Regions from separate parts of the Collimonas sp. genome, predicted to be linked through region 3. Evidence: predicted binding sites of a transcription regulator. Region 3 holds the regulator's gene; each other region holds the start of a gene.
What was found. Region 3 encodes sigma-54, which starts transcription at its own class of promoters, with help from an activator protein. Its sites were predicted from a motif close to TGGCANGNAANCTGCTTT; they were not measured.
Positions count from the first base shown of each region.

Region 1: a site for sigma-54 is predicted at 7,696-7,713, ahead of ACIQ0R_RS00555 (TorF family putative porin). Genes of this name have one in related genera too.
Region 2: a site for sigma-54 is predicted at 7,438-7,455, ahead of ACIQ0R_RS00495 (DUF3567 domain-containing protein). Genes of this name have one in related genera too.

Region 1 covers NZ_JBIIVN010000003.1:20,800-31,282, reverse strand. Annotated here, with positions in the region: gene ptsP (phosphoenolpyruvate--protein phosphotransferase) at 1-329, opposite strand, end outside; gene ACIQ0R_RS00590 (HPr family phosphocarrier protein) at 531-800, opposite strand; gene ACIQ0R_RS00585 (PTS sugar transporter subunit IIA) at 892-1,296, opposite strand; gene gshB (glutathione synthase) at 1,432-2,373, opposite strand; gene gshA (glutamate--cysteine ligase) at 2,404-3,702, opposite strand; gene ACIQ0R_RS00570 (GNAT family N-acetyltransferase) at 4,222-4,773, opposite strand; partial or broken gene amt (ammonium transporter) at 4,914-6,426, opposite strand; gene ACIQ0R_RS00560 (P-II family nitrogen regulator) at 6,458-6,796, opposite strand; gene ACIQ0R_RS00555 (TorF family putative porin) at 6,865-7,635, opposite strand; gene ACIQ0R_RS00550 (GNAT family N-acetyltransferase) at 8,208-8,888, shown strand; gene ACIQ0R_RS00545 (cytochrome b) at 9,227-9,769, shown strand; partial or broken gene ACIQ0R_RS00540 (phosphatase PAP2 family protein) at 9,920-10,483, shown strand, end outside.
Region 2 covers NZ_JBIIVN010000003.1:3,842-14,324, forward strand. Annotated here, with positions in the region: gene ACIQ0R_RS00455 (BON domain-containing protein) at 1-508, opposite strand, end outside; gene ACIQ0R_RS00460 (phosphoheptose isomerase) at 501-1,097, opposite strand; gene ACIQ0R_RS00465 (YraN family protein) at 1,389-1,766, opposite strand; gene ACIQ0R_RS00470 (penicillin-binding protein activator) at 1,804-2,961, opposite strand; gene rsmI (16S rRNA (cytidine(1402)-2'-O)-methyltransferase) at 3,024-3,926, shown strand; gene ACIQ0R_RS00480 (hypothetical protein) at 3,868-4,263, opposite strand; gene ACIQ0R_RS00485 (potassium transporter Kup) at 4,312-6,141, shown strand; gene ACIQ0R_RS00490 (tRNA (guanine(46)-N(7))-methyltransferase TrmB) at 6,239-6,928, opposite strand; gene ACIQ0R_RS00495 (DUF3567 domain-containing protein) at 7,141-7,398, opposite strand; gene ACIQ0R_RS00500 (hypothetical protein) at 7,661-8,107, opposite strand; gene ACIQ0R_RS00505 (thioredoxin family protein) at 8,352-8,876, opposite strand; gene ACIQ0R_RS00510 (cytochrome c biogenesis CcdA family protein) at 8,895-9,611, opposite strand; partial or broken gene ACIQ0R_RS00515 (ATP-binding protein) at 10,120-10,483, shown strand, end outside.
Region 3 covers NZ_JBIIVN010000031.1:4,174-14,656, reverse strand. Annotated here, with positions in the region: gene ACIQ0R_RS03965 (SIS domain-containing protein) at 1-633, shown strand, start outside; gene ACIQ0R_RS03960 (KdsC family phosphatase) at 633-1,235, shown strand; gene lptC (LPS export ABC transporter periplasmic protein LptC) at 1,232-1,825, shown strand; gene lptA (lipopolysaccharide transport periplasmic protein LptA) at 1,889-2,431, shown strand; gene lptB (LPS export ABC transporter ATP-binding protein) at 2,428-3,195, shown strand; gene ACIQ0R_RS03940 (RNA polymerase factor sigma-54) at 3,369-4,850, shown strand; gene hpf (ribosome hibernation-promoting factor, HPF/YfiA family) at 5,006-5,356, shown strand; gene ACIQ0R_RS03930 (DUF4197 domain-containing protein) at 5,488-6,177, opposite strand; gene ACIQ0R_RS03925 (deoxyguanosinetriphosphate triphosphohydrolase) at 6,274-7,425, opposite strand; gene aroKB (bifunctional shikimate kinase/3-dehydroquinate synthase AroKB) at 7,422-9,149, opposite strand; gene pilQ (type IV pilus secretin PilQ) at 9,246-10,483, opposite strand, start outside.

The DNA.
Region 1 (10,483 bases), on a different contig from region 3:
GTCACCAGCGCCCATTCGGCGTTGTACTGGCGGTTGCGAATGATATCGAGCGACATCTCGGCCAGCATCGGGTCCGACAGGATCAGCAGATGGACGTCGACAAACGCCCCTAGCTCGGGCGGCGATTCTTTCGGCAAATCGTTGCGAATGGTCTGCAGCTCGGCGCGCACCTCGGCCACCGCATTTTGCAGACGCTGGACTTCAGCCTCGACCTCGGTCTCGCCGATGACGTAATGTTTGACGTCCATTGCCGCCAGCGCGAGCAGGTGAGCGCGGCCAATAGCGATACCGCGCGATACCGGAATGCCATGTAGGGTAAAGGATGCCATCTGGTGAGCCCGCTGGAAAATTCAATTCAAATGATCGTGGCACGGAGATGTGGTATAAGTCTCAGCGTCTGGCATCAGGTGCTGTGTCGGCAAGGCCATCCCTGCGACAAATTACCTTATCGCCAACCGATTCAACAAGAAACATCAAGTCGCCAAGTAGTGCCCAAGTAAGTTGCCGCGACAGGCGGCGATCACCCGGGTTTATTCGCCTTCGCCAAATTTGTCCTGAATCAGTTGGTTGAGGGCATCGAAACAGGCTCTTTCGTCCTCACCCTCTGCTTCCAACAGGATCGTACTACCCTTGCCGGCTGCCAGCATCATGACACCCATGATCGACTTGGCATTGACGCGGCGCTTGTTGCGCGTCATCCACACTTCGCTTTTGAACTTACTTGCCAGTTGTGTAAATTTGGCCGAGGCACGAGCGTGCAGGCCGAGCTTATTAATAATTTCGATTTCTTGTTGAATCATTTTGTCTTTTAATTAGTGTTGTTTTATTAAAATGCAACTTTACCTGATCGCTACGCCGTCAGTGCGACGTCAGTAATATCGCCGTCCGGTCTCAGTGAGATGCCCGAACCCGGTTATCGACCCGCACCGCGCCGCCCTGCCCCCCGGCCAGCGCCATTTCAGTGACCACATCCAGCGTATCGTTACGATAAGTCAGCGCCCGGAGCAGCATCGGCAGGCTGATTCCGGCAATCACCTGAGTCTGATTACCGCTACAGAACGGCAGTGTGCAATTAGACGGCGTACCGCCCATGACGTCAGTAATTACCAGCACGCCAGAGCCATCGTCGAGCCGCGCTGCAGCCTGCTTGGCCAGTTTTTGCACTTCAACCGGATTCTGGTCGGCGATGACGTCAATCGCTTCGAGTCGCTCCGGAACCTGACGAAACACATGAGCAGCAGCGGCGATGAATGCCTGCCCCAGCGGGGCGTGGGTTAATAGAAGAATGCCAATCATAATGTTGATCTCAAATCCGCTTGGCGGATCTATCCGGTTTACAACGGTTTTACAGCAACTTGCATCGCGCCTGCTTGCTTAACTGCTTGCTCAAGCAACAATTCAGGATAACTAAACTAAAAACAAACTCCCGGCCTACTTCAGCGCTGCTTCCAGCGCATCAATGAACATGGCGGCAACATCGAAACCGCTTTGTTGCTTGATTTCCTGAAAACAAGTCGGGCTGGTGACATTCACCTCTGTCAGGTAGTCTCCGATCACATCTAATCCTACCAGTAACAAGCCGCGCTGTGCCAACACCGGGCCAAGCGCTTCGCCGATTTCGCGATCGCGCTCGGTCAGCGGCTGCGCCACGCCAATTCCGCCGGCAGCCAGGTTGCCGCGCACTTCGCTGCCTTGCGGAATCCGCGCCAGCGAATACGGCACCACCTTGCCGCCAATCACCAGCACGCGCTTGTCGCCGGCGACGATCTCCGGGATGAAGCGCTGAATCATGATGGTGCGATTGCCGTTGTCGGTCAGAGTTTCGATGATCGATCCGAGATTCAGCGCATCCTGCCGCACCCGGAAAATACCGGCGCCGCCCATACCGTCTAGCGGCTTCAGGATCACATCCTGATGTTCAGCATGGAAAGCGCGCAGACGAGCGGCATCACGCGTGACCAGGGTTGGCGAAGTGAATTTGGAAAATTGCGCGATTGCCAACTTTTCATTGTGATCACGGATTGCCTGCGGTTTGTTGAACACCCGTGCGCCTTGCGCCTCGGCCAGTTCCAGCAGATAGGTGGTGTAGATGTACTCCATGTCGAAAGGCGGGTCCTTGCGCAGCAGGATCGCATCGAATTGCGACAGAAACATCGACGTCGCCGGGCTGGCCCGATACCAGTCCTTGGCGTCCCCGGTCAGCGTCACACGCGCCACGCTGGCGGTGACGATCCCGCTTTCCAGGGCCATGTCTTTTGGCTCGAAAGCATAGATCGTATGGCCGCGTTTGACCGCCTCGACCATCATTGCGTAGGTCGAGTCTTTATAGGTTTTGAAGGTGTCCAGGGGGTCGGCGAGGAAAGCGATTTTCATTTTTTCAGATCCATATTGTTGAATGGCTGTTTAGTATTCTTCCGGATTCGGATCGGTCTTCTCCATCTCCAGCGACGCCGCCAGCAACCCCAGCCGCGCCACCACACCATACATATAAAAACGGTTGGGTGCGGTGGTGCCTGGCTTGGCCAGCATATCCGGCAGCGCGTGCTGCTGGGCGAATGCGAGCGGTACGAAATGCGCGCCGGGGGCGTTCAGATTTTCGTTGATGCCGCGTTCGGCGTGGACCCGGTAAAAACCGCCGACCACGTACCGGTCGATCATGTACACCACCGGTTCGGCGACCGCGTCATTAATGTGCTCGAAGGTATGCACGCCTTCCTGGATGATCAGGTCGTGGATCTCGCCTCCGGCCTTGCCTTGCGAGAGTTTCTCGCGCTGCTTGCGACTGAGTTCCTTGATCTGACCGACTTCAGTCACGCTCATCACGCACATGCCGTCGGTGCCGGCATCGGCTTTGACGATCACAAACGGTTTTTCCGTGATGCCGTATTCCTTGTATTTCTTACGGATCTTCGCCAGCAGTGAACTGACGCTAGCGGCCAGCTTGTCTTCACCGTCGTTGGCCTGGAAATCAACCTGATCGACCTTGGCGAAGAAAGGATTGAGCATCCACGGATCGACATCAACCAGCTTGGCGAATTTCTTCACCACGTCGTCGTAGGCGGAAAAATGGTTGCTCTTGCGGCGCACCGTCCAGCCGGCATGCAGCGGCGGCAGCAGGTTTTGTTCGTTGAGGCGTTCCAGGATGCCCGGCGTGCCGGAGGGCAGATCACTATTCAACAGGATGGTGCACGGATCGAAATTCTTTAGACCCAGGCGACGGCCGTTGGCGGAGCGTTCAAGCGGCTCCAGCGTGATGGTGCTGCCGTCCGGCAGTTCGATGGTCTGCGCGTCTTTCAAATCCGGCGACAACGAGCCGAGCCGGACATGCAGGCCGGTCTGGCGGAAAATCTGCATCAGCCGGGCGACATTCTGCAAATAAAAAGTATTGCGCGCGTTCATCTCCGGCAACAACAACAAATTTTTGGCGTCCGGACAATATTTTTCGATGGCGGCCATCGCCGCCTGGACCGCCAGCGGCAGCATTTCCGGTGAGAGATTATTGAAACCACCCGGAAACAGGTTGGTATCGACCGGCGCCAGCTTGAAGCCTGAATTGCGCAAATCCACCGAGCAATAGAACGGCGGCGTATGCTCTTGCCATTCCATGCGGAACCAGCGCTCAATGGCCGGGGTAGCTGTGAGAATTTTCTTTTCTAGGTCAAGCAAGGGGCCATTCAGGGCCGTGACTAGGTGGGGAACCATAAAAACTTTCTCTGTGAAACTAAATGGCGTCGTTTAAAGCTGATTTTTAAAGCTAATTAATTGCAAATTAATCGCCAATTACTAACTAATTACTAGCTAATTACTAACTAATTACTAGCTAATTACTAGCTAATTACTAGCTAATTACTAGCTAATTACTAGCTAATTACTAGCTAATTACTAGCTAATTACTAGCTAATTACTAGCTAATTACTAGCTAATTACTAGCTAATTACTAGACAACAGCCTCTTGCGAAAGTGTATTCGGCGTCAAAACCAGATACGCAGAAGAGACGCCGATTCTAACGGCAATTGCACAATTTCGCCGCTCCGCCGACGCACTGTTGCTAAAACGGTGTGGAAACCCGGTGGTGAGGAAGCTCGGCAAGCCTGCGTCAGCTTTAAGTCGGGCCGCTTGCGTTTTTTTAAAGTACCCGGAAAGAAAAAAAGCGCCCTCTTGGTGCCTTCTGCATCATGTCACATTGACATCAATTCGGATAGTATCTCATTGCGCCGCGCTCAAACCAGTTTCTTGTACATGAAACTGGTGTCGGCCAACCTGCCGGTAGTCGAGCGTGCGTAGTCGGGAATCACTCCTGCCAACTGATAGCCGAGGGAGCGATACAGCGATTCCCCGGCATCACCGGTGCGTGTGTCGAGCGTCAATAGAGAACGGCCCTCGGCACGGGCGACCGCCTCGGCCTGTTGCATCAGGCTGCGCGCTACGCCTTGACGACGCGCGTCGGGATGCACCAGCAACTTGGAAATCTCGGCCCGATGGCTGCCATTGGCTGGCGTGGCCAGCAGCACCTGCACCGTGCCAACCACTTGCCCGGCAACCCGCGCCACCAGCAGACGACGGCCACCGCTGACCAGCGAACCATTGACGCCATACCAGAATGAAAACGCATCCTCGGCATCCGGCACGCCCAAAAAGCCGACACTGGCACCGTGCCTGACGCAAGCCATCAAAATATCAGCGAGCGCGCCCACCACCTGATCGAACTGGCCGGCCCTGATGTCTTCCACCGTGCACGTTGGCAGTTGTTGCGCCGCGCTACTCGGGTTCACTTTGACCACTCCGTATACAGATAAAACTCAACAGCTTAAACACAAAATCCCAGGTTATGACTGCGGACCCGGGATCACATGGCTTCGATCAAACCGCCGGATGGCCGCCGCTGCGGCCATCCGGCAAAATCAAACTAGACTTAATAGTGATAGGCGGATTCGCCGTGGCTGGAGATATCCAGGCCTTCGCGCTCTTGCTCTTCAGTCACACGCAGTCCCATGACGATGTCGACCAGCTTGAACGCGATGAACGAAACCACGCCGGACCAGATCAACGTCGTCATCACACCTTCGAACTGGATCCACAGCTGGCCGCTGATCGAATAGTCTGGCAACACGGCATTGGTCACATAGTCATAGATACCGGTGCCGCCGAGGCTAGGCGCAGCAAACACGCCCGTCAGCAGAGCACCCATGATGCCGCCCACGCCGTGCACGCCGAACACATCCAACGCATCGTCCGCGCCCAGCAACCTTTTCAGGCCAGTGACGCCCCACAAGCAGACGAAGCCAGCCAGCAGACCCATGATCAACGCCCCAATCGGGCCGACAAAACCAGCCGCAGGGGTGATCGCCACCAAACCGGCGACAGCGCCGGAAGCGCCGCCCAGCATCGAAGGCTTGCCTTTACCGATCCACTCGCCGGCGCTCCAGCTGAGGACGGCAGCAGAAGTCGCCAACAGAGTATTGATGAATGCCAGCGCGGCACTACCGTTTGCTTCCAACGCCGAACCACAACAACGAAGCGCCAACCATGGTCAAGGCCAGGCTGTGCGGCTTGAACGCCTCCTTGCCGAAACCGACGCGCTTGCCGATCACATACGAACCAACCAAACCGGCGATGGCCGCATTGATGTGCACCACGGTGCCGCCGGCGAAATCGAGTGCGCCTTTTTGGAACAGCCAGCCACCGGCGGCGGTCAGCTTTTCAGCTGCGGCAGCATCGGTGAAACCGTCCGGACCGGGCCAGAACCAGACCATGTGCGCAATCGGCAGATAAGCGAATGTGAACCACAAAACGGTGAACACCAGGATCGCGGAAAACTTGGCGCGCTCGGCAAATGCGCCGATGATCAGTGCGCAAGTAATGGCGGCAAACGCGCCCTGAAACACCACATAAGCGAACTCCGGAACGATCACGCCTTTGCTGAAGGTACCGGCGACAGAATCCGGCGTCATGCCGTGCAAGAACAAGCGGCTGAAGCCGCCAAAGAATGAATTGCCTTCAGTGAACGCAACGCTGTAGCCGTAAATAATCCACAGTACGATGATCAGCGAGAAGATGGTAAAACATTGCATCAGCACCGACAGCATGTTCTTGCTGCGCACCAGGCCGCCATAGAACAGGCCCAGGCCTGGCAAGGTCATCAGGATCACAAATGCGGTACATACCAGCAGCCAGGCGGTGTCGCCCTTGTTGGGCACTGGCGCGGCAGGCGCTGCTGATGCTGCAGGCGCGGCAGCAGTTGCGGTTGCGGTTGCGGCAGGTGCAGCAGATGTGATAACCGCCGGTGCGGCTGCGGCCGGTGCCACGGCACTGGGTGCCGCCGCACCGGCACTGGCCGCTGCGGATGCGTCATCCGCGGCCGACGCCGGCGCCATCGCGGTAGCTGCAAGCATCAGCGTGCACGACGCCAAAACCGTAGCAAACATTCTTTTGATATTCATATTTTTATCCCCTTACTTAGATTGCGTCTTTGCCGGTTTCACCGGTACGAATACGAATGACTTCTTGCAGATCAAAGACAAAGATCTTGCCGTCGCCGATCTTGCTGGTGCGCGCCGCTGTCTCGATGGCTTCCACCGCTTGCTCGAGGATCGAATCGTCGACTGCCGCTTCGATTTTTGTCTTCGGTAAGAAATCGACGACGTACTCCGCACCGCGATACAGCTCGGTGTGCCCTTTCTGGCGGCCGAAGCCTTTGACTTCTGTCACGGTGATGCCTTGTACGCCAATCGCCGACAGCGCTTCGCGCACCTCGTCGAGCTTGAACGGTTTGATGATCGCGGTTATCAGTTTTATGTTGGCCTCGTTATGGTCAGTTCAAATTTCTAGATTGCGGTATGTTGTAGTTAGCATCGCGCAACGCGTCAGAAGGTTTTTGCCAGTGAGAACACAACACCGTTGCGGCCCAGATTCTTGCCGCTTGGACTGACGTAAGCGCCATCCTTGGCGTTGGTGCCGACAAAAGCCAGGCCCAACGTCACACCGCCGATCTGGTCGAAAGTCTTGGTGACCCCGGCTTTCCAGTCGGTATAACTGGCGAAGCTGAAATTCTCGACAGTCTGGTGGCCAACATGCAGGCCGAGCGTGACACTCGCGCCGACATCAAAATTGGCACCGGCATCGTAGTAAGCGCTGTTCTTGCTGTTGGCGGTGTCAAACAGATTGGTCAGCGCATGCGAGTATTTGAAGTAAGCAGGGCCGTAGCCGAGCTGGCCATACAGTTCGAAGGTATTGGCGTTGCGGCCGATCTGCGTGTAATTGTTGGCCGGGTAGTAGTACAGGCCACCGATGTCATAGGTAAAACCGCCTGGCAGATCGCCGCGCTTACCGCCGTAGATATCCCACTCAACCGGACGCTTGCCGCTGGTACCGGTATTGGCGCTGTCGACCGCATCCTTGATCCATTTGATGTTGGATAGCCAGGTGCCCGCATACAGGCCGGTCGGGTTGTTGGTGTAATCGGCACCGCCCTGCACCGCAGGATCAAAGCGCGTTTGCGAAATGCCGCGGAAACGGTAATCGTTGACCAGGCCGATGTTGTAACTGACTTCATTATCGGGCTTGGCATCTTCGGCATGCGCAAATCCGGTGGCGAAACTTGTTGCTATTGCGGCCGCTAAAATCAGCTTTTTCATGTGAGTCCCTGTTGGTATGTTGAATGAAAAACCGATAAATCGTTACTCTTCAAACATTCCATAGCAGAACCCATGCCAACCGCCGGGCCCGTCCTGTTGCCGCAGTGCTGCAAGCCGCCGCTTGCGACGCATTTAGCGGCAACGATTCGTGACTGTGAATGACAAAAACTTTTCAAAAACAAATAAGCTGCCCAAAAACGCACCTCCATGATGCACGCCGAAGAAGGGCGCCTTATTTTGGTGTGATGATTGCCGCATTTTCCCCCATAGCGTTCAATGGCTCAGCCTATAAAAAGACCGATAACATAACTTCAAGACAATTTTCAATGGTGCACGAACCCAATGATACCATATGGCAACTTTAGAGCAGCATCGCGCAACGCCCCGGATTCAGGCAATATCGCAAGCAATGCAAGCAGATTTTTCAACCACACCTCCTCACCAGACCATGCAAAGCACAGCCATGCCCCAACCATCCGCCACCGACACCGGCCGACCGCTCTCAGATTGGAAGCCAGCACCACGGCCGCAACCGATCCCGCTGCAGGGCGCCAGCACGAGATGCAGCCGATTTGTATGAAGCCGGACATGCCGCCGACGCCGACCCGACCCAATGGGATTTCCTCAGCGCCAGGCCGTTTGCCAATGCGCAAGAGTTCAGCGCCTGGCTCAACAGCTGTGCCGCCAGCAGTAACCCACTGTTTTTTACCGTAGTCGATCAACACAGCGGCAAGGCGACCGGCCTGCTGAGCTATCTGGCCATCGCGCCGGAACACGGCTCGATAGAAATCGGCCATATCTGGTTCAGCGCGCGCATGCAACGCACACGCCAGGCCACCGAAGCGATTTACCTGCTGGCACGCCATGCGTTTGACGATCTCGGCTACCGCCGCCTGGAATGGAAATGCAATTCGCTCAATCGACGTTCGCAGCGGGCCGCATTGCGCTTCGGTTTCACCGCTGAAGGTCTGTTCCGTCAACATCGCGTGTTCAAAGGCAAGAACCGCGACACCGCATGGTTTTCGATGCTCGATAGCGAATGGCCGTTACAACGCGCAATCTTCGAAGCCTGGCTGCACGCCGATAATTTCGACAGCAGCGGCAAACAAAAGAAATCACTGCAGCAAATTCGCGCCGAACAGCTCTGGCCTGCGCGGCTTGACTGCATCAACTGCGGCCGCGAAGCGCGTAAAAATGCTTCGCGGCTCTCACGGCCGCAGTGCATCATCAGCAAGTTGCGTATTTTCTATTGATATTCTTGCGACGCTGCTCCGGAAATGTCGACTATCTGCGTTGCCCCAGCGCCAGCGCCAGCGCCAGCGCCAGCGGCAGCGGCAGCGGCTGCCGTGCCAACCGCAAAGCTGGCGACCACTATCTCATTTCCACAACAAGCCCAGATTGATTGCTTACCTTCCGCTCGGCGATCTGCTAAGTTTGGAGCGAGTACTAATTGGGTGCTACTTGTTATGCTCGCGGCCGCAGGTACGGAGCGACGCACCAGGCGCGGGATGCAGGCGTTTGCGAACAAAGATTCCTCGATCAGCAGCGCTATCTGCCCAACAATCATGTTCCCCGTCTTCGGTACATAGAAATGCACACAATAACTCCTCCTGAATACTCTGCGCCCGCGAAGTTTTTTCATTGGCTGACCGTCATCCTTCTGGTGATCCAGTACTCGATCGGCTGGCTGATGCCTGATATCGGACGCAATACGCAGCCGCTCGGATTGATCAGCTGGCACCTGTCCATCGGCGCGCTGATCGTGTTGCTGGTAATGATCAGGCTGCTATGGCGCTGGATCCACGGCCCGACTGCGCAAGCGCAGATCGTGTCGCCGCGGTTGCACCGGGTTGCGCAAGGTACCCACTTACTGCTGTATTTTTTGCTGCTGGCTTTTCCCCTCATGGGCTGGGCCAATGCCTCGTCGCGCGGCTGGCCGGTATCTTTGTTCGGCGTACTTCCTTTGCCGACGCTCTCATCCAAGGGCTCGCGATTAGGCCACACCCTTGGCGACATGCATCAGTTGCTCGTCTGGGTACTGATCGCCGTCATCGCCTTGCATGTTGCAGCGGCGCTGTACCACCACCTCATCCTCAAAGATGACACACTGCGGCGCACGCTACCGGGCCGCTAAAATTCAGCAATTTCCACACAACGGTTTTAGCCAGACCCAGCTGCAATAGCTGGCGACAATGCGGTGGTTCAACCGCAGGGTATAGGTCATGTAGTTGTAACATTCTGTAACTATGATGACGCTTTTTTTACAATACCTGAAGCCATACAAATGCGACTCCGACACCCTTTCCTGCTTGGTCAGCTGGCGCTGGCCGTCGCTGCGACACTAACATTAACAGCTTGCGGCGGCGGATCAAACGATCCACAAACGACTTTACCTGGCGCACCGTCAGCGCTGATCATTCCGCCACCGCCAGAGGACCCCGGCTATGTCGATACGGCGGCGGTTGCCGCTTCGATTCCGGCCTTTGTCGATAACGCGGCAAGCAACCAGCGCGGCGACGCCCGCTATGCAACTCTGGAAACGAATGCTGGCGTGCGTATTCTGGCCGGCTTTAAGGAAATTTGGCAGCCGCTCACCGATATCGTGGATGCTGGCGTCACCGCTCCCGCCGTGGGTAATTTCCCGGCGATTGTGCCATCGGCATGGACCGGCGTTCCGGACGATGGCACCCCGGGCGGCACAGTACTCAACGCAGCAGTGCACAACGCCAACATACAATACGTCGTCACAGCAACCTCGAACCGCACCCCAGATCAAGCAACGGCAGCTTATCTGGATGATCGGCGCGGCAAGGGATATAGCGTCACCGATGGCATGGGCCCTCTGACG
Region 2 (10,483 bases), on a different contig from region 3:
CCCGGCCCATCAGATAGACATTGCCGCGTTCGGTGACGACCTTGATCGAATTGCCGAATACATCCTTGGCATCGACCAGCGAGGCGATCACCTTGCTGGTGATGAAGGTGTCTTTGGAGCGCGCTGAAAATGTCGATGGCGCACCGATTGCCAACTCGTTATCGACTGCATGGACGTTTTCGATGGCCTGCACCTCGCGTTCGGCGGCGGCCCTGGCGGCATCGTCGCGTACTTCGCCGGTCAGCAATACCTTGCGGTTGAAGCTGGTGATGTTGACATGACCATCCTGGCCGACGACGCCCGGAACCCGCGTTTCTGCCTTGAGCATGATCGCCTTGTCCTCGGTTTGTGCACCCAGCGTGCGCCGGTCCGTCACTGCGAAGCCACCGGCGACAGCGCCGCCGAGCGCCAGGGCGACACAACCCTGCAAGCTCAGCGCCACCGTGCCGCACAGTGCCACTGCGGCCAATCGACGCTGCCATTTGCTCCAACTTCCCCGATCAATCATTCGCATCTCCTCCAAATAAAGCGACATCGATGCCGTCGCATAAGCAGTGTATCGTCAGCAGGTGTACTTCCTGGATGCGTGCGGTGCGGTCGTGCGGCACGCAAATATGGGCATCTGCCCCGGTCAGTTTCTTGCCGATGGCGCCGCCGCCTTTGCCGGTCAGCGCCACCACGCGCATTTCGCGTTCCAGCGCAACGTCAATCGCCGCCAGGACGTTGGCCGAATTTCCCGAGGTGGAAAATGCCAGCAGCACATCGCCAGCCTGTCCAAATGCCTGCACCTGTTTCGAAAAGATTTCGTTGAAGCTGTAATCGTTACCGACCGCCGTGATGATCGAGGTATCGGTGCTCAGCGCCAGAGCTGGTAGCGGTAGCCGCTCGCGTTCAAAGCGTCCGACCAGTTCCGCCGCAAAATGCTGGCAATCGGCAGCCGAACCGCCGTTGCCGCAAGCAAGAATCTTGTTGCCGTTGGACAGCGCTGAGAACATAAGTTCAATCGCACTGGAAATCGGTCCGGCCAGGACCTCAGCTGAGCGAGCTTTGAGTTCGGCACTTTCGTTGAAGTGCGCCAGGATACGTTGATTTATCATGATGTCGGTGTGGATGGTGGTGGATACTACCGAAAATGCGCGTGGCGATTTCAAGCTTTACTTGCCATGCGCTCTGCTCGGAATTGTTTTCTGGTTAATAAGCCAATTAGTAAGCCAATTAGTAAGCCTGTCAATAAGCCGGTTAGTAAGCCGGTTAGTAAGCCGGTTAGTAAGCTTGCAAATAAGCTGGTTAAATGAGTCGGATCATAAGCTGGATTTCGATAGTCAGTGGTTGTGTTGGCCAGATTATAGCTGGCGCTGCCGGATTCCCGGCACAACCGTGAGCGAGGATCAGGTCTCGAACGCGTTTCTGATCCATTCGATGTGCTCGCCGTCAATCGCTACGACGTCAAAGCGGCAGGCCGGAGGCGCCGCATGGCGTTGCAAAAAAACCTGGGCGGCGATAATCAGCTTGGTTTGTTTGCGGTGCGTGACACTGGCTGCGGCACCGCCGTAGCGCTTGCTGCTGCGCTGCCTGACTTCGACAAACACCAGTTGACGGGATGCTCCCGGCTCGCTGAGGATCAAATCGATTTCACCACCCTTGCAGCGGAAATTGCGTTCTACCAGTTGCAATCCGCGCTTCTGCAAATAGACCAGCGCGATATCCTCAGCGGCCTGGCCGCGTCGGCTTGAAAGGCCCTGGATGACGGTGTCGAGGAGACTCATGACAGCGATTGCATGCAACGACGCGGCAACATCGCGCTCAGTGTATGTACAGCGGCCTGACGATACCGTTCTGATATACCGCCTCCGGCTCGATGCGTTCAAAACTCGGTGTGCCGATGCCGGCGCCAAAACGGACGTTGAGCCGGCCGGTGACGCCGTCGATCTGGAACACAATGTTGCGCGTCGCTACTTCTCGCGCAATCCGAAAGGCATCGATGCCGAGCGCGTACAAGCGATCCAGATCAGCATTGGGTTGCTGCCCAGGGCTATCGCTGCGGCGCGGATAGGCCATCACCGCCGGATGGTCAGGCTCCACTTGCCAGGGAATATCGAGCAGCCGCACCCCATTCAACTCAGGGATCTGGTGCTCAGGATTGGTATCGTCGAGAGCCAGCGGATTCAGTTGCGAAATGCCATAGATCGGCGTCTCCTCGCCGATCGCGTTGCGGATCTGCCTGGTCTGGTCGGCGTTGAGGGCGGCAAACAGCAGGCGCGGCCTTTCGCTCTCGATACGTTGTTGCAGTTGTATCAGCGCGGCGGGGTTGATGGCGCCGTCGGCCATCGCAAAAGTCATCAGCTCTGCGCGCAGGCTGCTGCCTTGCAACTGCTGCGCGAATGCGGCGGCAACCCGCTTTTGCCAGGCCACGCTGGTGCTCAGCACGAACACCTTGCCGGGCGCCAGTTCGGCGTCTACCCGGTTGGCGACCTGGCGTGCTTCGGCTTCTATCGACAGTCCGATCGGCAGCATCTGTGGCGGCAGCATCGGTTCCTGGCCGGCCGGCAGATCGGGCTGAGTCAGTGCAATCGTCGGTTTGCTCATGTGGCCCCTCTGTACGATGGCCGTGATCCCGGTGCGCGATAGTGGGCCGACCAGAATATCGAATTTATTGCTGGCTTCTGTATAAGCGGCCAGCATGTCGGCGGCGGTATCGGCGGCTTCGATGACGCTGACCGTCAGATCGCTCTTGTCGCGTTCATAGGCGTTCAGGAAGCCGGCGCGCACGGCGTCTGCGGCGGCACCCAAAGGCCCGGAACGCGGCGGCAGCAGCAGCGCGATGCTGGCAAGTGGAATAGTATTGCCGCTCTGGTCAGGGCTGGCCGATTCGACGATGGTTGTGTTTGCCAGCGCAGCCGGGCACAATCCGTTCAACAGGATCCCTGCCACCAATGTCAGCTTGACCCATTTACAAAACATGCATAACTCCCCATGACTCCCCATGACTCCCCATGACTCCCCATGACTCCCCATGACTCCCCATGACTCATCAATCTGCCAGCGCTCTCGTCAATTCGTCAATCCTGGATGAGGTAGCGCAGCAGGCGTATCCCGCGTCAACATTATATGTGCTGGCTACGCCTATCGGGAATGTCTGCGATATCAGCTTGCGCGCACTGCACGTATTATCGATGGTCGATGCGGTGGCCTGTGAAGATACGCGCAATACTGCCCATTTGCTAAGCCGTTATGGTTTATCCAAGACTTTACTGGCGGCGCATGAGCACAATGAGCGCGAAGCGGCCGATAAGATCGTCGCCCGCCTGCAGGCCGGCGAGAGGATCGCGCTGGTGTCCGATGCCGGCACCCCCGCAGTATCGGACCCGGGCGCGCGGATTGTCGATGCGGTGCTGCGCGCCGGCTTACGTGCGCTGCCGTTGCCGGGGCCGGCGGCGGCCATCGCCGCGCTGTCGGTCAGCGGCCTGGTCAACGATCAGTTCCAGTTTATCGGCTTCTTGCCCAGCAAAGGACGGCAGCGTGAGATCGTGCTCAGCGGCCTGGTTGGTGCCAGCGCCACGCTGGTGCTGTATGAGGCTCCGCATCGCATCGTCGAAACCGTCGACGCGCTGTTGCTGGCATTCGGCCCGCAACGCCAGGTGGTGCTGGCGCGCGAGCTCACCAAACTGTTTGAAAGCGTGCATCGCTGTGCCTTGGGCGACGCTCCGGCATGGCTGGCGGCCGACACCAACCGGCAAAAAGGCGAGTTTGTCGTGTTGATCGAGGCCGCGCCGGTTGCGCTGGACGACAGCGCGGAAGGAGAGCGGGTATTGAAGATTCTGTTGGCAGAATTGTCGATCAAGCAAGCTTCGGCATTGGCGGCGCAAATTACTGGTCAAAAGAAAAATGCTTTGTATGAAAGAGCGTTGGTCCTGAAGGGCGAGTAGGTTTTGACGGCAGGCTTGCAGCGGCATGTGGCGAATGTTTTGTCATTAATTTTTTGTTATTGGTTGGCTTTTCTGATGTGGCGGTGTGTCGGGACCAGCTGATAAACACCTCTTCAGCAAAGCGGCGATGTATTTTCACAACGGCATTGGCACCGCAAATTAGTTCGGGCCAGGGTTCGATAGTAAAATCCGCCACCTTGTGCGACGCGTCAAAAAATATCTGAAAAGAAATAATCAGAATAATCGGAAGTAAGTGGTCCATGCATTCCAGAATGCCGGACTTGCCCTTACCAATAAGATGAGAGAAACCATGAGCAATACGCAAACCAGCGGTCATAGCGCCGGATTCAAGTCATCCCGTCTACACATCATCACGCTGGCTGCAATGGGGATCGTGTTCGGCGATATCGGCACCAGTCCGTTGTACGCATTGAAAGAATGTTTCAGCGCCGAACATGGCATCTCGTTCTCGCCGGATGGGGTGCTGGGGATTATCTCGATGCTGTTCTGGGCGATCACCATCGTGGTGTCGCTCAAGTATGTGCTGTTCGTGATGCGGGCCGACAATAACGGCGAAGGCGGTGTGCTGGCATTGATGGCACTGTCGCTGCGCACGGCCAGGCACGGCTCGCGGCGCGCCAAGACGTTGATGATGCTGGGTGTGTTCGGTGCCTGCATGTTTTACGGCGACGTCGTGATCACGCCAGCCATCTCGGTGCTGTCGGCGGTGGAGGGGCTGGAAATCGCCACGCCGGGCCTGAGCCGCTACGTGGTGCCGCTATCGCTGATCATCCTGATCGGCTTGTTCCTGATTCAAAAGCATGGCACCACCGTGGTCGGCAAATTTTTCGGTCCGGTCATGTTTTTCTGGTTTTTGTCGCTGGGTCTGCTGGGCATTTTCAATGTGGTCAAGGCGCCGCAAATTCTGGTAGCGATCAATCCTTATTATGCCTATGCGTTCATGGAGGCTCATACGCTGCAGGCGTTCAAGGTGCTCGGCTCAGTGGTGCTGGTGCTCACCGGCGCTGAAGCCTTGTATGCCGACATGGGGCACTTCGGGATTCGTCCTATCCGCTTTGCCTGGCTGTACACCGTAATGCCATGCCTGCTGCTGAATTACTTTGGCCAGGGCGCCAACTTGCTGGCCAACCCGAGTGCGATTGAGAACCCTTTCTACCTGATGGTGCCGGACGCCTTGCTGGTGCCGATGGTGATTCTGGCGACCGCCGCTACCGTGATCGCATCGCAGGCAGTAATTTCCGGTGCGTTTTCGCTGACCAGTCAGGCCATCCTGCTGGGCTTTGTGCCGCGCATGCGTATCCTGCACACTTCTGAAGACGAACGCGGCCAGATCTACATCCCGATGATCAACTGGATGCTGTTGATTCTGGTGGTAGCAGTTGTGCTGGCGTTCAAGAAATCCGACAACCTGGCCGCCGCCTATGGCGTCGCCGTGACCAGCACCATGCTGATCACCACAGTGCTGGCAGCGGTGGTCATGCGCACCGTCTGGAAATGGAATCCTTTTCTGGTGGCGTTGGTCATCAGTGCTTTCTTCGTTGTCGACTTTGCGTTTTTCGCCGCCAACCTGCTAAAGATTGTCTACGGCGGCTGGTTCCCGTTGCTGCTCGGCGGCTTTGCCTTCTTCTTGCTGATGACCTGGTACGCTGGTCGCATGCTGCTGCGTGAGCGCACCAAGGATGAAGGGATTCCGCTTGAGCCTTTTGTCGAAGGGCTGCTGGCGCACCCGCCGCACCGGGTTGAAGGTACGGCGGTATTCATGACCGGCAATGTCAATACGGTGCCGGTGGCGATGCTGCACAACCTGAAGCACAACCGTATCCTGCACAAGCGCGTGTTTTTCATGAAGGTCAGCATTTGGGACGTCCCTTTCGTCGAAGACAGCAAGCGCCTGACATTGCGCGAACTGGGCAAGGATATCTATGTCCTGCGTGCGGCATTCGGCTTCAAGGAAGCGCCGGATGTGCAGACCGTGATGGCCTTGACCACAGCCCAGTTCGGGCTAGAGTTCGACGTCATGGATACCTCGTTCTTCCTGGCCCGCGACACGGTTGTCCCGAGCAAGATCCCGGGCATGCAGCTATGGCGCGAAAAGCTGTTCGCGTGGATGTATCAGAATGCCGCCAAGCCATCCGACTTTTTCCACATCCCGGTCAATCGTGTGGTTGAATTGGGCACCAAAGTCGAAATTTAAGCGTTGTGCCCCTCAGCGCAAGCCGTGCCGGCTTGCGTCTGTCATTCGCGCCGGCTGCCGATGGTCGCGGCGGAAGCGGCGCTGGCGGCTGGCGCCCTTACTTTGTTGCCGGCTGGCCGAGCTGCACCCGACAACGCCATAACTGATGTCCCGAAGCCAGATATTTATTCTCGAACGGCGTGATAGGGACCGTCGTCTGGTATGGCTCGCAGTTGACATGAATACCGCTCAATTGCGTCAGCGCGCTGGCGCATTCTTCCACATAGATTTGCCAGTTGCTACGGCATTCGAGAATGCCGCCCAGCGCGACGATATCTGGAAATACCGGGTGGGCATGCCAGCGCCGGCTCAACTGGCCGATTTTCGGCCAGGGATTTGGATACAGCAGGTAATGCCGTGCCGGATAAATGTTAGCCGCCAGCAGTAAGCACCAGTAATCTACCAGATCGGCACGTATCCTGATGAAATTCTGCGGCTGCGGCGTGCTACCGGACCATAGCGTGTTACGCCCGACCCGGTCTGCCGATTGATCGACGCCGATGACGAAATGATCCCGGTATTGCGCCGCCAGATGCATGGTTGACAAGCCAACTCCGCAACCGGCATCCAGTATCGGTGGCAGACAACCGGCGGCACGCCAGGCGGCAATACTGGCATCGAATGCGGCCTGGTTGTAGCCGCTGACTGGTTTCTGAAATGTGTGTGCGGCATGTCTGGCCACGGTTGCCGCTAGCTGCTCATGGATGCCGGTTTGCGCGCTGTGAATGGGGTTGGAGTTGGCAAACATGAAACGTAGCGATGGAAGACGTAAAGACAGGAAGCGTAAAGATATAAAACAAACGCAAAAATATAAATCTTGAAGATATAAAATTTAGAAATATAAAACTTAGAGATAAGCGCAACGCACCCGCAGCAGCGTCGGCGACAGCAGTTCAGGCGGCGGCACGGCAGCGCGTTCCAGCGCACGTGCTGGAACGGCGAAGAAGCAAGGTGCCGGGATTACTGCAACGTCACTGGCTGGCTCATCAAGGAGTCATAACTGCCCAGAAAAGCATCGATATCTTCGATGCTCGGTTCTGTTGCAATCAGATCTTCGACCCCTTTACGGAAAAACTCTGCTAAAGCACCAGCAATGAAAATCTCGCGCTTGAACGACTTATCGACGATTTCATAGCCTCCGAAACGCAGAGCTTCGCGTTGTTCGTCTGCAACAAATTCGACGACGCTGTATTGGCCACTGTTATAAATCAGGTTCATATGCGCTCCCGGTAGTTAATACAGAAGGTAATGATCAAGTAAGCAGTTTTCAAGTCAGCCCGCAAAAATATTATTTTTTAGCTCCTTGCTCCTGATTGAAGAAAGTTATTTCTGTCTGGATGGACATATGCACCGGCCAAAATTCACTGATCAAAGAATTAACGTAGCCATTTTGTCATATGGTACGCCACGGCAAATGTTTATCACAGATTAAATATTCATTAAGGCAATGCATTTTCGCTACAAGCGAATAAATATTTGCCTATCGCCATGTTTTATAGCTGTCACTCGATCCATTCAAACAGCATGTGCTGATGAGAGCCGCTGGTAATGACAACATCGCGGGTTTTCGACTGGCCATTTTTGATCGCTTCGATGCGATAGTGTCCGGCCGGTAATTGCGCCAGGAAGAAAGGCCCATTGGATACGGCATTGAGCACCGCATGGTTGTCAGCGTCGCTGATTTTGACGCGGACGTCGGCCGTAAACTCATCCTTTGGGGGGTCGCCTTGACGACAAATTCAAGCTCCAGCGGGTAATTTTTTGCCTGGCGCTGTATGGCCGCCGCTTGGTCCTGCCCAATGTCGCCTGAGAGGTAGCTGACGGCAGCCGCGACGGTGCGCGTATCCTGGGATTGCGCGGGATTTGCGGCAAACGCCGCAGTCGCGGTAAACAATGCCCATGCGGCAAGAAAGATGTGCTTGTTCATGGTGCGTCCTCCAGAAAAGACAGCTCGGTACGGCAACGAATAACGTTCCTCAGCTCACACCCACACAATACGAAAATAAAATTAAAACAAGCTTAAATCAGATCAACTTTCAAAGTTTGCCTGTCAGCCGTTTGCGCTGACCCCGGCGCCCTGTCTATTCCTAAACAGCGCGCCGGGTGTGGCGGTTGACGCATAACCCAGGCAGACCAAGATCTCTGCTGATTCCCTACGGATGCTCGGCGGATTACGGTTGTGCCAGCAGTTTCTTGATGGCTTCTTCGGTTTGCCCGTACTGGCCTTCGCCGAAGTGAGTGTAGACCACTTGACCCTTTTTATCGATCAGATACACCGCTGGCCAATACTGGTTGTGGTAAGCGTTCCAGGTGGCGTACTGGTTGTCTTGCGCTACCGGGTAAGGTACGCCGAGTCGCTTGATCGCGGTTTTGACATTGTCCGTGTTGCGCTCGAACGGATATTCCGGGGTATGCACACCGACCACGACCAGACCCTGGTCTTTGTACTTCTGATACCACGATTTAACGTACGGCAATGTATTGATACAGTTGATGCAGGTGTAGGTCCAGAAGTCCACCAGCACTACTTTGCCGCGCAGTTGTTGCATGGTCAGCGGCTCGCTGTTGAGCCATTTTTCGATACCGGTAAATTCAGGTGCAGCGAAGCTCTTAGTCAGTGCGCTGGCGGAGGCGCCAGTGGAAACGGTGGCGGCAAGTGCCGTAACGATGGTGAAAGTTTTGAGACGGGAAAGCATAAAATATTCCTTTACAGATTACAGAGAAGTGGAAGAAAACAAGGAGGTCAGTCGAGCGATGATCAGCACGTCGTACTGCAGATAGATCGCCAGCGCGGTGAGTATCACCAGCACGCCGAACAGTCGTTGCAGGTTTTCGGCATGGCGCGCTACCACTCGGACGTGACGGCTGATGTACTGGCCGCCGTACAGAATGGCAAGCATCGGGATCTCAGCACCGATTGCATACATCAACAGCAGCAGAGCCGACCAGCCGAGGTCTTGCGCCTTAACAACCAGCACCAGAATCGATGCCAGTACCGGGCCGGCGCAGGGCGTCCAGACCGCACCCAGCGACATGCCAAGTACGAAGCCGCCGGTGTTGCCGGGCCGTACTTTCGGCGCAGCGCTTTGCATGCGTTGCAATGGCGCTTGCAGATACGCCACCAGCATTTGATACGGACGTGGCCACAACCGCAGCAGCCCCGATAGCCCCAGCAGCGCAATCGCGCCGGTACGAATAGCGTCCTGAGCGATGTGGATGCTGCTGGAGACGGCGCCCAACAACATGGCGAACGCCGAGAAGCTCAAAATGAAGCCGGCGATAATAAACAGCGGCCGCGTGCGGCTAGGGGCCGATCCGGAAGAACTGACCGACGTGCCGAGCAAAATTGGCAGCGCCGGCAAGACGCACGGCGAGGCGATGGTCAGAATACCGGCCAGCAAGGCAAGTGGTGTTTCTAGAAGGTTGTACATGATTGGCATCCAATGTTTTTTAACTAGCCTCTATTTGAATGCCTGGATGTATCTGGCTTGTTTCCCTAAAGCGGCATTGCCGCGTGTTTTGTGTATGGATCAGAGCCAGATACATTCCGACACAAATCTCCGGCGGATTTTTTATCGGGCAGACATGAAAGTCGCTGGCGCATTTAGCCGTTAGCTCCGGCCTGCAATAGTCGCAGCCTGTGGCGAATCGATATCGGTAGTAAAAAAGGGCGATTCGAGTGCCGGTGATGTATTTGTGACGCCTCATTTATTGCCGCAGAGTAGGTTGTAAGCCCCTTGTTACATGGGTTGAGGGGCTGAGCGGCAGGTCGGCGCAAACCAGATAAGGTATCATTCGCGTACGGAAATTCTGAGCCCTGTCTTGAGTCATATCTTGGGCCATATCCTGATAGTCGACGCGATACACAGAGCGACATCAAGGTGCTACGCAATGGGTCTGAGTATTTCCGGTCGTCGCAATATTGATCGAGAGCAACCAATGACCCTCCCTTTTTTGCGTTGGTCACGCACACTGTTCGCCTGGCTGACTCTGATTCTCTGCATTGGCCTGGTGCTGGCGCAGACCCTGTCGTTCTGGCTGACGCTGACCGAGCGTGATCAAGCCTCCACCAATGTCATGATGGGTTACATCGAGCGTGAAGCAGTCAGTTCGGTGGCGCTGCTCGATCGCTTATCGCCCGCCGAACGGGTTGAGTGGCTACCGCGTCTGGCGCGCCGTACTTACACTTTTGCTCTCGATTCCGGCATTCCTGCGACTCCCGGTGCACGGCCCGACGCCCGCTTGTCGCAAATGGTAGAGAAATCAATCGCCGACGGCATCGGAAAAACCTACGCGCTGACCG
Region 3 (10,483 bases):
AATCGCATGGGCGCCAGCCTGATCGCCATGACCGGCAACGATGCCTCGGCGCTGGCGCAACTAGCCACCGTCCACCTCAATGTTGGCGTAGCGCAGGAAGCCTGTCCGTTGAACCTGGCGCCAACCGCAAGCACCACCGTCACACTGGCGATGGGTGATGCGCTGGCGGTCGCCTTGCTGGACGCGCGCGGCTTTCGCGAAGAAGACTTTGCCCGTTCGCACCCGGGCGGCGCACTTGGCCGCAGGCTGTTGACCCACGTGCGCGATGTGATGCGCAGCGGCGCAGCGATTCCAGCCGTGACGGCAGATGTATCGCTATCGCAAGCGCTGCTGGAAATTACCCGCAAGGGTATCGCCATGACCGCCGTGGTAGATGAGCGTTTCCATGCGGTCGGCGTGTTTACCGATGGCGACCTGCGTCGCCTGATCGAACAAGTCCAGGATTTCACCAAATTGACGATTGCCGATGTCATGCATGCGAATCCACATACGATCGGCGCCGATCAACTGGCGGTCGATGCGATGCACATGATGGAGCAGTTCCGCATCAACCAGTTGCTGGTGACAGATACCGACGGCACGCTGGTCGGTGCATTGCATATCCACGATCTGACACGCGCCAAGGTTATCTGATGACAGCCGGCACTCCGTTTAACAGCGCGTCAGTGAATCCGCAGTTGCCCGAGGCAGAACTGATGGCCCGCGCCGCGCGCGTGCGCCTGATGATTTTCGACGTTGACGGCATCCTGACCGACGGCGGCCTTCTCTATGGTGCCGACGGCGAGCAACTCAAACACTTCAACGCACTCGACGGCCACGGCATCAAGCAGCTACAGCAAAGCGGCGTCGCCACCGCGATCATCAGTGCCCGCAAATCGGCAATCGTCAGTAGGCGTGCTGCCGATCTCGGCATCGCGCATGTCCAGCAAGGGGTGCATGACAAGCACTCTGCATTTATCCAATTGCTGACACAACTCAGCCTTGACGCCGAGGCCTGCGGCTTTATCGGCGACGACGTAATCGATCTGCCGATACTGTCGCGGGTCGGCTTTGCCGCGAGCGTGCCTAACGGCCATCGTGAGGTCCGCGCGCGCGTGCACTATGTCACGCAGGCAGGTGGGGGGCACGGCGCTGCGCGTGAAGTATGCGACCTCATCATGCAGGCGCAAAATACTTATGACGCGGCGTTGGCAGCCTATCTGCGCGTAACTCCGCAAGACTCGGCCTCATCATGAAAAATCTCCGTTCCACTTACCGTCTGCGCTTCATACTGCTGCTGGTTCTGTTCGTCATGGCGGCGTTGGGCAGTATCTGGATGGTGCAGGTCATGAACAGGGATACCGATGAACTCCTGCCGAAGCCGACACGCGTGGAGCCCGATTACTACGTAGAGAAATTCAACTACGTACAGATGTCGCCAACCGGACAACCGCGCTATAACATCTCCGGCGATCTGCTCACGCATAACCCGGTCGACGATTCATTCGATATCCAGAAGCCTGTGGTGCACAGCCTGGACCAGGAAAAACCGCCGATGACCCTGCGCGCAGACCGCGGCAGAGTTGAAGACGACAATAGCAAGGTGCACTTGTACGGCAACGTCAACGCCGACCGCCCAAAGACTGTGATAGCAGAAAAATTCCATCTGAAATCGGAATACCTTTTACTGCTGCCGGACGACGATGTGATGCAAACCGATCTGCCGGTAGACCTCACGCTGGGACAATCGACACTGCAAGGCACCGGCATGTCTTTTAATAATTCAACCCGCGTACTGAAAATGTTCAGCAATGTGCATGATGTATTTCCACCGAAAGCGCGTTAAGTACAAGCCATACAATTTATGTACACGGTTCCACCAGGGTCCGTCCTTTATTCAGGATTTTTCATGAAACGACTGTTTTTGTTTTCTCTGTTGTTGCTCGGCGCAATAGGTATCGCTCATGCGCAAAAGGCGGACTCAGAGAAGCCCACCCTAATCGACTCTGACCAGCTCACCTACGACGATGTCAAGCAAGTCAACGTCGCCACCGGCAATGTCGTGCTAACGCGCGGAACGTTGCTGATGAAGGCCGACCGCGTAGTGGTAACCACCGATCCGTCCGGCTACCAGTTCGCAGTCTTGTACGCCGCCCCCGGCAAGCTTGCCACCTTCCGGCAAAAACGCGACGGCGGCCCTGATCTGTGGATCGACGGCCACGCTGAACGAATTGAATACGATGGCAAGACGGAAATCACCAAGCTGTTTTCCAAGGCGCAGATGCGCCGCCTGCAAGGCGACAAACCCACCGACGAAGTCAACGGCGAGTTCATCTCCTACGACAGCCGCACCGAATTCTACTCCGTCAACAATACCGTCAATGGCAATAGTCAGCCCGGCGCCGGCCGCATCCGCGCCGTGATTCAGCCACGTCCGAAAGTTGCCCCATGAGCGCCAATCTGAGTCACCTCGACAAACCCAGCAACCTGATCGTCAAAGGTCTGCAAAAGAGCTACGGCGCGCGCCAGGTGGTGCACGACGTCTCGCTCAACGTCAAATGCGGCGAAGTGGTCGGTTTGCTGGGCCCAAACGGTGCCGGTAAAACCACGTCGTTCTATATGATCGTCGGACTGGTGGCATCGGACGGCGGCGAGATCGATCTCGACGGCGTCGACATTTCACGCCTGCCGATCCATCGCCGCGCCGTGCTTGGCCTGTCATATCTGCCGCAAGAAGCATCGGTATTCCGCAAATTGACGGTGGAAGACAATATCCGTGCCGTGCTGGAGCTGCAACAACCCAACGGCAAGCCGCTCACCGCGACGCAAATCGATGAGCAGCTGGAAAAGCTGCTGCATGAATTACAGATTGAAAAACTGCGCGAAAATCAGGCATTGTCGCTTTCCGGCGGCGAACGCCGGCGTGTCGAAATTGCCCGGGCGCTGGCGACCAATCCGCGTTTCGTGCTGCTCGACGAGCCGTTCGCCGGGATTGATCCGATTGCCGTGATCGAGATTCAGCGCATCGTGCGGTTTCTGAAGGAGCGCGGCATCGGCGTTCTCATCACAGACCATAACGTACGCGAGACACTGGGCATTTGCGACCATGCCTACATCATCAATCAAGGCAGCGTGCTGGCCAGCGGCAGCCCGGACGATATCATTGCCGACGAGTCGGTGCGGCGCGTGTATCTGGGTGAGCATTTCCGTATGTAGGCACGCTGGTCGCACCCCGGTGGTGACGCAATCAGGCACAGTTGAATTACGCTGATTATTTTCTACATTATCCTTTATCCAATGAGTCGTTGGCAGATTGATAGCTGTGCCGTCGCAGCAGTCAGGTTCGGCCCCGCAGTTAAGAATAGAAGTGAATTGTCCGCAGGGACGCCATGAAACAATCACTCCAGCTACGTACCTCGCAGCATCTTGCGCTGACGCCTCAATTGCAACAGTCGATCCGGCTCTTGCAATTGTCTACGCTCGAACTGCATCAGGAGCTGGAACATATACTGTCGGATAATCCGCTGCTGGAACGGGTCGACGACCCGCTCGACAATTCTGTGCGGCTGTTGGCCGACGGCGCCATCAGCGGCACCGCATCGACCATGGATGCGCCGGTCGGCGATAGTGAAGTCAGCAGTTCGCCCACCGAAGCCGAGGCGGCCTTCGACACCCCGGCCGCCAGCGACAACGCGGCGGAAAACACCGAGGGCGAATGGAGTTTCGACGATGTCTCCCGCAATGCAAAAACCCCGGATGACGAAGACGCCCGGCCGCAGCTGGAGGCCCACGAATCGACGTTGCGCGAATACTTGCGGCAGCAGATGCGTGAAACCCTTAAAAATCCGCGCGACCGTGCGCTGGTCGAGCTGGTGATTGATGCGTTAGATGACAACGGCTACCTGGAAGAGCTCCTTGAGGAAATCCACGCGCGCCTGCCGGCCGAGTTGGATATCGATATCGAAGAACTATCGACGGCCTTGAGCATGGTCCAGAGTTTCGACCCGGCCGGCATCGGCGCACGCAATCCCGCAGAATGCCTGACATTACAAATCAATCGCTTCATCAAAGTGCCATATGTCACGCGCCGTCTCGCATTGGCGATTGTGCAATATCACCTGACGCTGTTTGCGCAACGTGATTTCAATAAAATCAAGAAAGCGCTTGAATGTGATGACGAGGATCTGCGTGAAGCGCAAACCATCATCAAGCAATGCAATCCACACCCGGGCGCACCGTTTGCCGCCAACACCTCCGATTACGTGGTGCCGGACGTTATCGTCAGACGTTGCAAGCAAGGCTGGCAGGTCATGCTAAACAATGCCGTCATGCCAAGACTGCGTGTCAATGCACTGTATGCCAGCATTCTGCGGCAGAGCAAAGGCGAAGGCGCACTGACTTCACAACTGCAAGAAGCCAAGTGGCTGATCAAGAATATGCGGCAGCGTTTCGACACAATTCTGCGGGTAGCGCAAGCAATCGTAGAGCGTCAGCGGAACTTCTTTTCACACGGCGCAGTCGCAATGAGGCCGCTTGTGTTGCGTGAAATAGCTGATACACTGGGTCTACACGAGAGCACTATTTCTCGTGTAACCACTCAGAAATACATGCTCACTCCTCACGGGATGTTTGAACTCAAGTATTTCTTCGGCAGCCACGTTGCGACTGAGGCAGGTGGAGAGGCTTCCTCAACAGCGATACGGGCACTCATTAAACAACTGATAGGAGCAGAAGATTCCAAAAATCCTTTCTCTGACAGCAAGATTGCCAACATGCTCGCGGAACAAGGTATGGTGGTTGCTCGCCGTACCGTCGCAAAATATCGCGAAGCACTAAAAATTCCGCCAGTTAATTTGCGCAAAGCCTTGTAGGTTTTTGTGGTTTGATTGTAGAGCTTACCCTTGCTGTGTTCAAAGCAGGCGGGTTTTACCGATTCTTGCCAGAGCCGTCCGCTCTTGACAGCTCGCCTAAAGATTCAACGCAACCTGTTCAGAACCGCCAGCAATATTCTTCATAGGAGCGCTGTATGAACTTCACCATCAGTGGGCATCACCTCGAATTAACCCCAGCCATTCGCGAATACGTACAAAGCAAGCTGGAGCGCATTAAACGCCACTTCGACCAGGTCATCGATATCAGCGTGATTCTGACTGTCGATAAAATCACTGAAAAAGAAAAGCGCCAAAAAGCCGAAATCAATCTGCGCGTAAAAGGAAAAGACCTGCATGCCGAAAGCATCGCTCACGACCTGTACGCTGCCATCGATGCACTGATCGACAAGCTCGATCGCCAGGTGATCAAGTACAAGGACAAGATGCAGGATCACCAGCACGATGCCATCAAGCATCTTCCGGAAGAAGTCCCCGCCGCGACCTGAACCGGCCGTCAATCGAACCCAGGCTGCGAGCTGCACAGCTCGCGCCAATGAATGAACAAGGGCGCAGTCAATGCGCCCTTTGTTATTTCTTCAGAAAAAATCGTTACCCGTGTTTGGCCCGCTGCCAAAAATTATTTCAGTGCGCCGAATACCTTGCCGATGATGGCGCTGCCGGCGCCAAGCGGATTCTGGCGAATCGCTTTCTCTTCATCACCGATAACGGTGTACAAGCCGTCCAGCGCACGCTGGGTCACATAGCCTTCGACCGTGCTTTGCTGAGCCGGCACCAGGCCGCTCTTGCCAACCTGTCCCATGATCGCGTTATATTGCGCCGACAGTCCATTGCGATCAGTAATCCCTTTGACGATGGGCAGGAATTTCTGGCCTAGTTCGGCCGATGTTTTCTGGCGGAAGAAATCGGTCACCGATGTATCGCCGCCGCTCAGAATATTTTTTGCATCGGTCACCGACATCGATTTGACAGCATTCAGCAGCAACGGCTTCGCCAGCGGAACCGCCGCTTCAGCGGCATGGTTCATCGACACCACCAGTTCATCTAATTGCTGCCCTTTGCCGGCCATTTTCAATATTGGCAGCGCCTTATCAAGCACGCTTGGCAAGCCGATCCTGACCTTGTCGTTATTCAGGAATCCGTTCTCCACGCCAAGCTTGGACACCGCCACATCAGCGCCCTTCTGCAGCGCTGCCTTCAAGCCGCTGCCGGCATCCTGGTTGCTGAGGTCACTCAACGACAAAGCCAGTGCCGTAGCTGCCGACAAGGCAAGGCTCACTGCCAGTACTGTTTGGTATGCGCGACGCATAATTGATCCTTGATAAAGTTAAGTAGATACAAGAAAGTCTGGCCTCAGCGGCCACAATGAAATCAAGAAACTGCGATTACGGCTTAACGGGCACCTTTAAAGATACCCTTCATCCACCTGGAACAAGCGCCTGTGCTCACGTATCGCATAGCGGTCAGTCATACCAGCGATATAGTCGGCAACCTGCCGCGCCTGTTGTTGAGCGCTGTAACGGCCATCGAGCGGCAATTGATAGTCTGGCGGCAGCAGCGCCGGTTCACTGGTAAAACAGGCATACAATTCGGCCACGATGCGACGCGCCTTGCTGGTCATCCGATTGACCAGATAGTGCCGATACAGGTTTTCGCGCAGGAAACGTTTGAGAACGGCAGCCTGCTGCGCCATGCCATCGGAAAATGCGATCAGCGCCGGGGCATTGCGCACATCGTCCGGCGTTTGCACTCGCGCATCGCCAATCCGCCGCTGCGAGGTCTGGATCAGGTCGGTGATCAGCGCATTGATCATGCGTCGCACCGTTTCATTGATCGCGCGCCGTCCCGTCAGTCCGGGAAAAATCCGCTCCACTTCGCGGCTGTGCAACGCATAGAAATCGATCTGATTCATCTGCTCCAGCGTCAGCAAACCAGAGCGCAAGCCATCGTCGACATCATGATTGTTGTAGGCGATCTCATCGGCCAGATTCGCCACTTGCGCTTCCAGCGTCGGCTGTTTGCGGTCGATAAAGCGCTGGCCGATATCGCCGAGCTCGCGGGCATTGGCCAGCGAACAATGCTTGAGAATACCTTCGCGGGTTTCAAACATCAGGTTCAAGCCGTCAAACGCGCCGTAGCGCTGTTCCAGCTGATCCACCACCCGCAGGCTTTGCAGGTTGTGTTCGAAGCCGCCATGCGGCTCCATGCAGGCATTGAGCGCATCCTGGCCGGCATGCCCAAACGGCGTGTGACCGAGATCATGGGCCAGTGAAATCGCTTCCACCAGGTCTTCATTCAACGCCAGGTTGCGTGCAATCGAGCGCGCGATCTGGGCTACTTCGATGCTGTGGGTCAGGCGCGTGCGGAACAGGTCGCCTTCGTGATTGACGAACACCTGGGTCTTGTACTCCAGCCGCCGGAAAGCGGTGGAATGAACGATGCGATCGCGGTCGCGCTGAAACTCGGTACGGGCGCTGGGCGGCGCTTCATCAAACAAGCGTCCTCGCGACTGCGCAGAATGTGCGGCATAGGTTGCGAGAGACGCTTCTGGATTCATCGCGGTGTCGCCTCCGAGGCCAGTTGCTGAATAGTCGCCAGCAACGCATCCTGCGGCGCGGTGCTGATCAGAGATCCGCCCAAGGGCTTCATCAGGATGAACCTGATCTGACCGCCTTCGTTCTTCTTATCGACCTGCATCAATTCCAGCCAGCGCTGCACGCCAAGATTCGGCGCCTCGGTCGGCAAGCCGGCGGCGCGCACCAGCGCGCACAGGCGCTCCTTGTCGCGGGCCGTGATGTGGCCAAGACGATGCGATAAATCAGCTGCCATGACCATACCGCATCCGACTGCTTCGCCATGCAGCCATTTGCCGTAGCCGAGACCCGACTCAATCGCGTGGCCAAAAGTGTGGCCGAAATTGAGGATTGCACGCAACCCGCCTTCGCGCTCATCCTGACGCACCACGTCGGCTTTGAGTTCGCATGAGCGGCGGATTGCATATGCCAGCGCGGCGTTATCGCGCGCCATGAGTTTATCGATATTGTCTTCAATCCATTTGAAGAATGCGGCATCGATGACAGCGCCGTATTTGATCAACTCTGCCAGCCCCGCAGACAATTCCCGGTCCGGTAAGGTGTGCAACGTCAAGGTGTCGGCGATTACCGCTTGCGGCTGGTAAAAAGCACCGATCATGTTCTTGCCGAGGGGATGATTGATACCGGTCTTGCCGCCGACCGATGAGTCAACCTGGGCCAGCAGTGTCGTCGGGATTTGTACGAACGGGATGCCGCGCATGTAAGCCGCTGCAGCAAACCCGGTGAGGTCGCCGATTACGCCGCCGCCAAGGGCAATCAGCGTGGTCTTGCGGTCGCATTTGGCAGCCAGTAGACGATCGAATATCTGCATCAGGCTAGCCCAGTTCTTTTCTTCCTCGCCATCGGGCAGGATAATTTCCAACACGCTTTTGCCCGCCTCCTGCAAGGTCTGAGTCAGACGCTGCAGGTACAGCGGCGCAACGGTGGTGTTGGTCACCACGGCGACCTGGCGGCTACTCACCAGACGCGCGATACGCTCGCTATCGTCGAGCAGCGAGGCACCGATCTCGATCGGGTAACTGCGCTCGCCCAACTCAACCTGCAGGCTGATGGTGGGAATAACGCTCGCAGAAGAAACCGGATGGCTCATAGGAAAACTCGATGAAATATTGTTTTGTTCGCTGGCATGGCTTTCGCGCAATCGGGCCGGCTCGGCCAACGCCTCTGGATCGCCTGGCAACATGTCAAGCTGGCTCATTATGCTGTGCACCAGGAATTGTACGTTAGGTCGCCCGGTGTCGATGACAATATCGGCGATTTCGCGATAAAACGGCTCTCGTTGTCGCGACAGCTCCTCGAGGCGTCGCCGCGGATCAGCGGTTTGCAGCAAGGGCCGACTTTTGTCGCGACTGGTGCGCTGGAGAATGTTATTTACGCTGGCCCGCAGATAGATGACTGTGCCGCGGGATTTCAGATATGCACGATTTTCCGGCTTCAGGATGGCCCCGCCGCCGGTAGCCAGCACGATCCCGCGCCGTGCCGTCAGATCGCGAATGACTTCCGCTTCGCGTTGGCGGAAGCTCTCTTCGCCTTCAATTTCAAAGATCAACGGAATCGAGACGCCGGTACGCGCCTCGATTTCGTGATCGGAGTCAATGAATAACTTGTTGAGTTTCTTTGCCAGGGCACGGCCAACCGTGGTCTTGCCCACACCCATCAGGCCGACCAGAAAGATATTACCTTTCATGTGCAACGCACCATTTCACCACTCAACCTTTTGCTCAAATGCGGACACCGGCGCAGAGCCCGTGCCCCTGTGCAGCTAGTGGTCTGTAACAATCCGCTAGTGCGCAGCAACCCGGTCAACAACGACTTTCGGTGTCAGGAAAATCAATAATTCAGTTCGTTTATTAACAACTGCCGATTGTTTGAAAAGATAACCCAGAACCGGAATATCTCCAAGCAGTGGCACTTTATTAACATCATTCGAAATTGTTTGCGTATAAATACCCCCGATCACCACGGTTCCGCCATTTTCAACCTGAACCTGGGTCTGGACGTGCTTGGTGTTGATCGACACGCCGCCGGGAACCACCGCGCCGACGCTGTCATTGGTGACATCGACGGTCAGGATAACATTGCCATCTGGCGTGATCTGCGGTGTCACTTCCAATTTCAGATTGGCTTTCTTGAATTCAACCGAGGTAGCACCGCTGCTGGTGGCATTTTGATAAGGAATTTCTGTACCTTGCTCAATCAAAGCTTTTTGCTGGTCGGCAGTCACGACACGCGGGCTGGAAATGATCTTGCCTTGTCCATCCGCTTCCAGCGCCGACAATTCAAGGCTGATGAATTTGGATGCCGCCGCATTGAACAGACTCAAGGCGACCGAACCCGCGGTGCCGGCGCTGGGTGCGGCAGGCAGATTCACTGAATTGCCGGTAACGCCCGGCGCCAGGTTAGCGGTCGAGGTTGTGTTGGTGGTTGTCGCCTGCTGGCCGCCGGCTGCCACATTGGTGCTACTGAAACCGAAACCGAGCTTGGCGCCGAGGTTGCGGCTAAAGCCATCGTTGGCTTCTACCATGCGCGCTTCGATCAACACCTGCCGTGAGGCTATATCGATCTTCGTCACAAGATTGCGAATGTTCTGCAAAATGGTGGGCGTATCGGTGACGAACAATTGGTTCGTCCGCGGATCGATTACGGCACTGCCGCGCGACGACAAAATGCTGTTTTTCTTGTCACTACCGCCACCACCGCCGGCGTCATCAATCCCGAATACTTTTTTGAAGGCCTCAGCTTTTTGATAGTTCAGTTGGAAAGACTCGGTGCGCAACGGTTCCAGTTCGGCAATTTGCAAACGCTGTTCAAGCTCCAGTTTTTCCTTGGTCAGCAATTCATCCTTTGGTGCAATCCAAATGACCGAGCCGTTCTTGCGCATATCCAGACCCTTGGCCTGCATCACGATGTCCAACGCCTGGTCCCAAGGGACGTCCTTCAGACGTAAGGTCAGATTGCCGCCAACGGTGTCGCTGGTAATGATATTGAGACCGGTAAAATCGGCAATCACTTGCAGCACGG